One region of the Kitasatospora sp. NPDC057936 genome, then DNA from elsewhere that is predicted to be linked to it. Evidence: riboswitches for the same ligand, from Rfam matches in the RefSeq annotation. Region 1 holds a riboswitch; the other holds the start of a gene.

Evidence for each region. A riboswitch is a leader RNA that binds a small molecule or an ion and turns the genes downstream of it on or off. The one in region 1 is predicted to bind cyclic di-AMP.
Region 2: linked by a shared signal. The riboswitch ahead of ACFVU9_RS05360 (hypothetical protein) and the one ahead of ACFVU9_RS42230 (M23 family metallopeptidase) in region 1 are both predicted to bind cyclic di-AMP.

The regions. Positions count from the first base shown of each region.
Region 1 is NZ_JBHVPD010000140.1:1,109-6,184, forward strand. Features, by position in the region: gene ACFVU9_RS42215 (TetR/AcrR family transcriptional regulator) at 515-1,084, opposite strand; gene ACFVU9_RS42220 (alpha/beta fold hydrolase) at 1,123-1,950, opposite strand; gene ACFVU9_RS42225 (YiaA/YiaB family inner membrane protein) at 2,093-2,383, opposite strand; cyclic di-AMP (ydaO/yuaA leader) riboswitch at 2,636-2,794, shown strand; gene ACFVU9_RS42230 (M23 family metallopeptidase) at 2,807-3,640, shown strand; gene ACFVU9_RS42235 (hypothetical protein) at 3,698-4,663, opposite strand; gene ACFVU9_RS42240 (GNAT family N-acetyltransferase) at 4,706-5,076, shown strand, end outside.
Region 2 is NZ_JBHVPD010000006.1:102,749-107,824, forward strand. Features, by position in the region: gene ACFVU9_RS05350 (alpha/beta hydrolase) at 1-517, shown strand, start outside; gene ACFVU9_RS05355 (MoaF N-terminal domain-containing protein) at 637-966, opposite strand; cyclic di-AMP (ydaO/yuaA leader) riboswitch at 1,458-1,630, shown strand; gene ACFVU9_RS05360 (hypothetical protein) at 1,632-2,927, shown strand; gene ACFVU9_RS05365 (hypothetical protein) at 2,950-3,534, opposite strand; gene ACFVU9_RS05370 (IclR family transcriptional regulator) at 3,719-4,516, opposite strand; gene aceB (malate synthase A) at 4,720-5,076, shown strand, end outside.

The sequences.
Region 1 (5,076 bases):
ACTTCTCGTGTGTTGTGCCCCGGGGTTCCAGGGCGCGCAGGATGTCGAACCTGTCGACTTTTCGTGCGGTCCTCGCGTGGTGGGGGAGGGGGCGGTCGCGTCCTGCTCGCCTGGGAGGTCGGTCTCGCCGACTTTTCGTGCTGCCCTCAACGTGTTCTGCGCCTTCGCGTGGCGAGAGGTTGGCAGCCTCGTCGGGGGCGCGATCGGGACCGGCCTCGATCTCGTCCGCGTGAGAGGTCGAATCGGCCGACTTCTCGTGCGTTGTGCCCCGGGGTTCCAGGGCCCGTAAGAAGTCGACCCTGCCGACTTTTCGTGCCGTCCTCGGGTGGCGGGGGAGGGGGCGGTCGCGTCCTGCTCGCCTGGGAGGTCGATCTCGCCGACTTTTCGTGCTGCCCTGAACCTGCTGCCGCGCCCTCGCGTAGCGAGAGGTTGCCGGCCTCGTCGGGGGCGCGATCGGGACCGGCCTCGATCTCGTCCGCGTGAGAAGTCGACGCGGCCGACTTCTCGTGTCGCCTCAGGCTTTTGGCCAGGTGTGGAGGCCGCTCGTCAGGGTGGTGATGAGGCGGTCGTGGGTGGTGGTCAGGTCTTCGGCGAGTTGGAAGGCTCCGGCGATCGAGAGGGAGGCGAAGCCGTGGGCGAGGGAGCGGACGGTGCGGGCGGCGTGGATGGCTTCGGAGCCGTCGAGGCCGTACTCCCGCAGGACGGCGACGATCACCCCCACCAGCCGGGCCGCCGCCGCGTTGAGGTCGTCGTCCGCCTGGGGGGCCTGCGGCAGGGCGTTGTACCGGTGCGGGTACGCCGTCGCGTAGGCGTGGTAGGCGCGGAGGACGGCGGCGACGGCGTCGTCCCCGCTGCGGCCGAGGGCGGCGTCGGCGAGTCGGGCGGCCAGTTCCTCGGTGACGCGGACGGCGATGAGCCGCCGCAGTTCGGTGAGGCCGCCGCTGACGTGCTTGTACAGGGAGGGGGTGGCGACGCCGGCCCGGGTGGCGACGGCGGCGAGGGTGAGGCCGTCCGGTCCCTGGTCGTCGATGAGGGCGAGGGCGTGGTCGACGACCTGCTCGGGCGTCAGTCCGACTCGGGGCATGGCTCGGTCTCTCTGTGTCGTGATCCGGGGGAGGAGGCTCAGGCGATCTCGGTGAGGAAGGGCAGCAGGGCACCGGCGACGGCCTGCGGGTTGTCGGCCATCGGGTAGTGCCCCGAGCCGTCGATCATCACCTTCCGGGCGCCGAGCGCCGCGGCCTGCCGGTCGGCGACGACCTCCGGCTTCGGGAAGTCGGGGTCCTTGGCGCCCATGAGGACGAGCGCCGGGCACCGCACGGCGGCGGTCCAGCCGACGGGCGAGGAGTCGCCGCGGACGTGTCCGCGGGTGGCGGTCCTGCGGCCGGGGGTGCGCAGCGAGTCGACGAGCCCGGCCACGTACGCGTCGAAGTCGGCCGGCTTGGCGCCCGGGTAGGCGAGCTTGCGGTGGTAGAAGCCCCAGAACGCGGGCCAGTGGATGACGACGGTCCCCATGGCGTGGACGACGCCGCGCATGAGGGCGTTCTGCGGGAGGTTCTCGATGAAGGCGTCGATCAGGACGATCCCGGCGACCCGCTCGGGCGCGTCCCCGGCGACCTTGACGACGGTCGCCCCGGTGTAGGAGCTGCCGGCCAGGACGGCCCGCTCGATGCCGAGGTGGTCGAGCAGGGCGAGGACGTCGGCGGCGATGGCGCCCGGCGCGTAGTCGTCCCAGGCGATCGAGGACTCGCCGAAGCCGCGCAGGTCCATGGTGATGACGCGGTGGCCGGCGGCGGCGAGAAGCGGGACGAGGTGCCGGTACGAGCGGCGGCTGTCGAGCATCCCGGGGAGGAGGACGACGGGGGTGCCGTCGCCCTTCCGGGTGTCGTCGAAGGCGATCCGGCCGCCGGGAACGTCGAGGTACTGGGTGTCCGGGGTGGTGGTGCCGTTCATGGTGGGCCTCCTCGGTCCGCTGCTGCGGTGGCATCGGCGGTGCTGCCGATAGCCATAAAGCTAAGGCTAATAGCCTTAGCCGTCAAGCTATCGGCCCGCCCGATGTGAGGAGGCCGTCCGCGCCGACCGGCACCCTGCCCCCTCACGTCCCTTCGACCTTGAACGGGTCGTGCTCGCTGAGCAGCTTCTCCAGCCGGGCCTGGTCCACCCGGGTGACGATCTCGTTCGTCTCCTGCTTGTCCCGGATGACCTTGGCGAGCGTGAAGGAGGAGGTGACGGTGTAGAGCAGGCCGATCCCGAGGAAGGCCCGGGTCCAGGCCCCGACCGGCAGGTAGGCGATCCCGAGGGCGAGGGCGGTGCCCGACAGGGCGAAGGAGAGCACGGCCTGGAGGTAGTACGCGGCCGTGGTGCGTGACTGCATCGGTGCGTTCATGGCGCCAGGATGGCGGCGGTCCGGCCGCCGCACATGAGTAGGAGTACTCAGACGGGCCTGGTCGGGCCGTCGTTCGGTGATGCCCAATCACGTTAAGTAGTGCCAGGGGTGGGTAAGAGCCGCAAATCAGTCATAGGGCGCAAGGCACCCGCCCGGTTGTCGGCCGTCCCGGGCGGATGGCTTGGAATCAGGGCGCCCTAGGATTAACGTTTGATAACGCAGCGCGGTCGAAACGCCGTACCCAGACGGCACCGTGCGCCGTCGCCTAATCCCGCCGGCCGGCCTCCGGGCAGGTCAGGGAGCCGGGGAACCACGTTCCTTGGGGTGAATCGGCGGGGCCCCGGCCCGGCCGTAGGAGACCTTCCTGCTCCGAACCCGTCAGCTAACCCGGTAGGCGCGAAGGAAGGAAAGGAGCACGCCTCCGTGGCGTCGACGCACACCCCGGCACAGCCCGCCGGCCCTGCCGCCGGTACCCAGCTCCTCGACCACCCCCGTCCGGCCGGGGACGAGTTCCCGGCCCCGGAGGCCGAGGCCAACCGCCACCGGATGCCGCGTCAGACCCGCGGAGCCTCCCCGCTGCTCGGCGTCACCGCCGTCGCCGCCACCCTGGGCGCCACCGGCTTCGCCTCCGCGACCCCGGCCGCCGCGCCCGCCGTCGAGTCCCCGGACGAGGCCCCGGTCGCGCTCGCCGCAGACCCCGGCCTCGCGCTCGCCGCCCGCATCCAGCAGCAGGCCGACGGCCAGCGCACCGTCGCCGAGGAGAGCGCCCGCGTGCAGGCCGCGCAGGAGGCCCAGGCCAAGGCCGCCGCCAAGGAGGCCGAGGCGAAGAAGGCCGCCGACGACGCCGAGAAGGCCAAGGCCGCCGCCCTCACGCTGCCGGTGCGCGACTACAACCTGAGCGCCCACTACGGTCAGAGCGCCCGCTACTGGGCGCACCTGCACACCGGCCTGGACTTCGCCGCCGACACCGGCACCGCCGTGTTCGCGGTCGGCCAGGGCACGATCACCTCGGCCGGCTGGTCCGGCGCGTACGGCTACCGCATCGTCGAGACCCTGCCCGACGGCACCGAGATCTGGTACTGCCACCTCTCCTCGATCATCAAGGGCAGCGGCACGGTGACCTCCGGCCAGCAGATCGGCAAGGTCGGCGCCACCGGCAACGTCACCGGCCCCCACCTGCACCTGGAGGTCCGCCCGGGCGGCGGCGCCCCGGTCGACCCGGAGACCTGGCTCCAGCAGCGCGGCCTGAACCCCTAGCCACCGCGCAACGCAAACAGGGAAGGCCCCGACCGTCACCGGCCGGGGCCTTCCGCATCAGTCCTGTTCCGACGGTTCCGGCGGCTCCGACGATTCCGGCGACTCCAGCGATTCCGACGGCTCCGACGGCTCCGGCGATTCCGACGGCTCCGACGCCTGCGGCAGCTGCGCCAGGTACGCCTCGATCTCCGCCGGCCCCGGCTCCGGCGCGAGCTCCGGGAACTCCTCGACCAGCAGCCGCGGCAGCCCCGGCACCGTCCAATCGCCGCACAGCGCGAGCGCCGCCTCCACCGCCGCGTCCTCGAACTGCCCGAAGTCCCCGGCCAGTTCGTCCGGCATCGGGCGCCCCAGCGCGTTCAGCTCGGCGAGGTTGCGGTAGCTGCGCCGCATCAGGCCCTGCTCCAGCAGCCGCCGCGCACCGTCCGTGGCCATGCCGACCGACAGCACCCGGCCCGGGCCCCAGCCCTGCTCGTCCGGCTCGTCCAGCCACCCGGCCTCGGCCAGCGCGGCGAACGCGTCCAGCCGGTCCTCCTCGGCCAGTTCGAGGAACCCGGCGAGCCAGTCCCGCACCGCGGCCCCGTCCGTGACGTCCACCCCGTGCGCGCGCAGCAGCACCGCGTACAGCCGGGGCCACGTCACCAGGTCGGCCCGGCGCAGCAGCCCGGCCGCGACCTCGCCCTGCCACTCGGCCTCGGCGTGCAGCCGCTCCTGCCGCTTGGCGTTGAGCCGCTTCGCCGCCCGCTGGTGGTCGACCAGCAGCCGGACGGCCTCGCCGTACGCGAACGGGTCCTCGTCGGGGGCGGGCTGGACGTACAGGTGGAGCCGCTCGTACAGCAGGTGTTCCACGGCGTCCGAGGTCAGTTCGGGCCAGCCGTCGCGCATCCTGCCCTCGCCCAGCTCCAGCAGCGCCAGCACCGTGCGCAGCGGCGCCTCGGCCACCGGGGTGCGGCCCTCCGCCGCCGCCCAGGCGAGCAGGTCGGCGGCCCTGGTGCGCGGGGCGAGCCGCAGGTCTTCGTCGTTCATAGCTCGAACGGTAACCGCTGGTCGGGGGTAGGGTCGGCAGCCATGGTCCCCGTACGTCTCACCGGCCCCCGGCTGGCCATCCGCGAGTACCACCACACCCCGGAGGAACTGGACGCGCTGCACGCGCTCTTCGGCGACCCGGAGGTCACGCGGTACCTCCCGTTCGAGCCGCGCGACCGCGAGGCCTGCGCGGACCAGCTCGCCCTCTACCTGGAGGGGGCGATGGAGGAGGAACGCGAGACCTACCGCCTGGCCGTCACCCTCCACGGCGCCGATGCCGAACCCCAAGCCGAAGCCGACGCCGCACCCCGAGCCGACGCTCGAGCGCGGGCCGACGCCGGAGCCGACGACCCGGCGGACGCCGCGCCGATCGGCCAGGCCGCCCTCACCCTCGGCCCGTACCGGTCGGCCGA
Region 2 (5,076 bases), on a different contig from region 1:
GTCCGACACGTACTTCACCAAGGACGTCCCCTCGGCGATCCAGGCGAGCTTCCGGGTCTCCGCCGACCCGCAGGCGTGGGCCTTCATGGGCAACTCCACCGGCGGCTACTGCGCGGTCAAGCTCGCCATGCGCCACCCGGAGGTCTTCCCGACCGCCGTCTCCCTCTCCGGCTACTACCGTGCCGCCGAGGACCCGACCACCGGCGACCTCTTCGGCGGCAGCCGGCAGCGCCGGGACGAGGCCGACCTGATGTGGCGGCTCAAGAACCTGCCGCAGCCCAAGGCGGCCGTCCTGCTGGCGGGCACGAAGCAGGGCGACGGCGACTACAAGCACGACACCGAGGCGTTCATCGACGCGGTGCAGAGCCCCGGCCCGATGAAGGTCTCGTACAGCATGCTGGAGACCGGCGGCCACAACTTCGAGACGTGGAGCAAGCTGCTGCCGTCCTCGCTGGAGTGGCTGTCCGAGCACCTCAAGGTCCCGAATCAGCCGGGCCAGCCGGCCCCCGTAGCCTGAAGCCGGCCTTCGTAGGCTGACGGCCGGGCCCCGCAGCCGGACGGTCCCCGCGGCCTGACTCGCTGCAGCCGGCCGGCTTCCGCAGCCCGACGGTCGCCGGCCTCGCGGACCGGCCGGCCTCAGGCCACCCGCTCCAGCGTCCCCGTGTGGAGCTCGCCGACCCGGCCGCCCTCGCCCTCGAAAGTCCAGAACGCGCGCACCGTCAGCCGGACCAGGTCCATCACGTGGCTGACGGTGATGCCGCTCTGCTCCGTCCAGCTGACGAAGTACACCTCGGGCGCGACCTCGGCGACGTGGAGCGCCACGTCCTCCCACTGGCCCGCCGACTCGCCGAGGCCCTCCCAGCGCAGCCGCTTGCCGTCGGCCGAGTAGGCGTTGCGGAAGGCCGCGCCGTTGTCGGCCCGGAAGAGGTAGGTGCGGCCGGCGAAGGCGGGCAGGGGCGCGGTCATGGTGCGGCGGTTCCTCGTCTCTGCGGGAGGGGGCGCGGTGCTCTTGTGCACGACGGTGGATGTCGGACCTCCAATTTATCCGATCGGGCGAGCTCGCACGCCACTGCCAGTGAAGACGCACCCCCGTCACCGTCACCACGCAGGGCCCGCCAGGGCACCGCCGACCAACAGGTGACACCGACACCGACACCGACACCGGCACCGCGACGGTCGGCGGCACCCGGCTGCTCGGCGGGCGCGACCGCCTCGAACCCGCCGGGGCGCCGGACGCCGGGGTCCGGATCGGCGCCCGGCCCGCCCGAACATCAACGGCCCGCCGGGACACCGGCCAACTGATCCACTCCGCACCGTAGTTGATCGACACGACTGTGAGCTGCGCGACAACCGGCCGAGACGAGTTGTCCGTTCACGGACCGACTGCCTAGCCTGCAACGGCGTCCGCCCTCGCGGACCCCGCCGCCGGGACGCCGAGTCCCGTCCACCCGACGGCGGGCAACCGAGCACCACAGCGGACGGGAGCGGGGGAACCAAGGTCAGCGCCACGACCCGGCACGCCCTCGCGCGTGCCGGCCGCGGCTTGGGGTGAAGCCGTTCCCACCGGCGGCCGGGCGACCTCTCAGTCCGAACCCGACAGCTCACCTCGCAGGCGTCGCAGAGGACACCCCATGCACAAGCCTGCCCGGCGCCCCGCGCCCCGCCACGCCCGCCCGTCCCACCGCGGCCGCACCGCCGCCCTCGCCGCCACCGGCGCGCTCGCCATCACCGGCGCCGGCCTGTTCGGCCTCCAGTCCGCGCCCGGCGCCCAGGCCGCCACCGGTCCGACCGTCACCCAGGACCGGCTCGCCCCGGCCACGATGGTCGCCGGCCGGGCCGCCACCGCGACCCTCACCGTCCACTCCTCGTCCTGCTTCACCGCCAAGACCGTCGGTGTCGGCGTGCGCGACGCGGCCGGCAACAACCTCGACTTCCCCGGCAACGCCAGCAATGTGCCGATCTGCCCGTGGAGCTACACCTTCACCAGTGGCGCGCGCGCCCTGCCGGCCGGCACCTACACCCAGTTCGGGTTCTGGCAGGACTTCGGCGGCGCCTGGCACAACCTGCCGTCGCAGCAGCTCGTCGTCTCCAGCACCCCAGCCCCGACCACCACCCCGTCGGCCACCCCGTCGGCCACCCCCACCCCCACCCCCACGCCCACCCAGGCACCCACCCAGACGCCCACCCAGACCCCGAGCGCCACCGCCACCCCGAGCACCCCGGCGCCGTCCTCCCCGATCGCCGGCAAGTCGCTGACCTGGTCCGACGAGTTCAACGGCCCGATCAACTGGGGCCAGCGCTGGGTCGGCGACAAGAGCACCGCGTACAAGTACGGCAACCACAACCCGGACGACAACAAGCTCGACTGGCTGGACCCGAACAACGTCAGCGTGGCCAACGGCGTCGCCACCTTCACCGCCACCCCCGGCAGCAACACGCTGGAGAACGGCAAGCAGTCCTGGAACACCGGCTTCCTCACCACCGAGGGCTCCAGCGAGGGCTTCCAGGTCAAGACCGGCGACTACGCCGAGACCCGGGTCAAGCTGCCGGCCGGCTCCGGCGCCTGGCCGGCCCTGTGGACCTGGAAGAATGGCAACGGGGAGGTCGACTCCTTCGAGTACCACCCCGACAACCCGAACCTCCTGGAGCTGACCAACCACGTCAACCCGGGCAACTTCGACTACTACACCAACGCGAGCGCCGTCGCGAAGGACCAGTGGGTGACCATCGGCACGTACTACGGCGCCACCTCGGTGGACTGGTACGTCAACGGCGTGAAGGTGTTCTCGGACGGCAAGGGCGTCGGCGCGAACTTCTCGGCGTACCTGATCCTCAACCTGTCGGTGTGCGCGGGGCAGTACCACCCCGCGCCGCAGGGGACCGCCCCGATCACCTTCGCCGCCGACTACGTCCGCGTCTACCGGTAACCGCACCGGCACACGGTAGCCATCAGCCGGCAGCCGTCTCGACGACCCTGATGTCGAACGGCTGCCGGTTGTTGCGCGGGTGCCGGTCGTCCGGGCTGATCACCGTGACCTTCCCGCCGGTCAGCAGGCCCGTATGCGCCATGGGGGAGATCCGCACCGTGACGAGCGCGGTCGCGCTGCGTCCCTCGGGCAGGCCGGGGCCGAAGGTGCAGCGCACCTCGCGGCCCAGGAACGCCTCGCAGTTCTCGGGGAAGTACGGGCCCACCGCCGTCACCTCCTCCGGCAGGGTGACGATCACGGTGAAGGGCGAGGCGGTGGTGTCCGGGCCGAGGTTGGCGACGAAGGCGTGCACGGTCGTGGTGCCGCCGGGCGGCGCGGGGCTGGGGTCGAGCCGGACGACCTCCAGGTCGGAGTCGGACAGCGCCGCGGCCCGGCTCGCCGGCGCGAGCTGCACTGCCGGACGGGGGTCGGGCCGCTGCCCGGCCCACGACGGGTCGGCGGTCAGCGTCGCCACCGCGCAGCCCGCCGCCACGGCCACCGTCAGCCACGTCCCGCTCCGTGCCGCGTTCCCCGTCCTGCCGCGAAGCCTCTTGCGCCTGCGCTCCATCGCCGTTCACCATGCCCTCGTGCTCGGGCCGCCTGCGCTGTCGCGGGCCGCGTCCGCACCAGGGTGGCCGAGCGGCGGGCGGCCGTCGCCGCGCCCCGCCCTCCGTCCGCTCGAACGGAGGAACGCGTGCGCAGGAAGTCGACCAGTCCGACTTCCTGCGCATGACACCTCAACTGACCACCCATCAGGGTGCGAGGACCTGTCCGAGCCGGGCCGCGATCTTGTGCATCACCGGGACGAGCGAGGCCGCGCCGTCCTGCTGCTCCAGCGCCCGGATGCGGGCCTCGGGGCCGGAGACCGACAGCGCCGTCGGCGTCGGCGCGCCCGGGACGGCGAGCGCGATGCAGCGCACCCCGATCTCCTGCTCCTGGTCGTCGACGACGTACCCGCGCTCGCGCGCCTCGGCGAGCTGGTGCAGCAGCTCCTGCGGGTCGGTGACGGTGTACTCGGTGTGCGCGGGCAGCGTGTTGGGGCCGAGTATGGCGCGGGCCTCCTCCTCGGGGAGCTGGGCGAGCAGCGCCTTGCCGACGCCGGTGCAGTGCGGCTGCACCCGCCGGCCGACCTCGGTGAACATCCGCATCGAGCGGCGCGACTGCACCTGCCCGACGTAGACCACTTCGCCGCCCTCCAGGACCGCGAGGTTCGCGGTCTCGCCGGTGGCCTCCATCAGCTCGGCCAGGTAGGGGCGGGCCCAGCTGCCGAGCAGGCGCCCGGCGGTCTCGCCGAGCCGGATCAGCCGGGGGCCGAGGGTGTAGCGGCGGGCGGTGTCCTGGCGGACGTAACCCTGCTGCACGAGGGTACGTACCAGGCGGTGGATGGTCGGCATCGGCAGGCCGGAGGTGGTGGAGAGCTCGCTGAGCGTCGCCACGCCGCCGGAGTCGGCCAGCGCCTCCAGGAGCTGGAAGGCGCGTTCGACGGACTGCACGCCGCCGCTCGCGCGGTCGGCGCCCGTCGTCGATGCTGTGTCGGGGGTCGCAACCACCGGCGTTCCCTTCGCTGTCGGGGAGGAGTAGAGTCCCGGCGATCACATCAACAAACCGTTGAAATTCTGTATCGCGGAAACTAGTCTCCACCTTACAGAATCGAATGCGCCGACAGGTGGGTTCGGATCAAGGAAGTTCCCCAAAGGAAGCTCCCACCGGAGCTCCCTTCGCCAGGCTCAACCGTCTTAGGAGTGTCCTGCTCATGGCCACAGATCAGGGACCCGGCGTCTCCCCCGCCGCTCCGGTCGTCACTGTCGCCGGTCCGCGCGTCCACCGGGCGGAGGAGGTGCTCACTCCGGAGGCGGTCGCCTTCGTCGTCGGCCTCCACCGCGCGTTCGAGGGCCGCCGGCAGGACCTCCTCGCCCGGCGGAAGACCCGGCGCGCCGAGATCGCGCAGGCGGGCACGCTCGACTTCCTCCCGGAGACCGCCGACGTCCGCGCCGGCGACTGGAAGGTCGCCGAGGCGCCGCGCGCCCTCCAGGACCGCCGCGTCGAGATCACCGGCCCCACGGACCGGAAGATGGTCATCAACGCCCTCAACTCCGGCGCGCGGATCTGG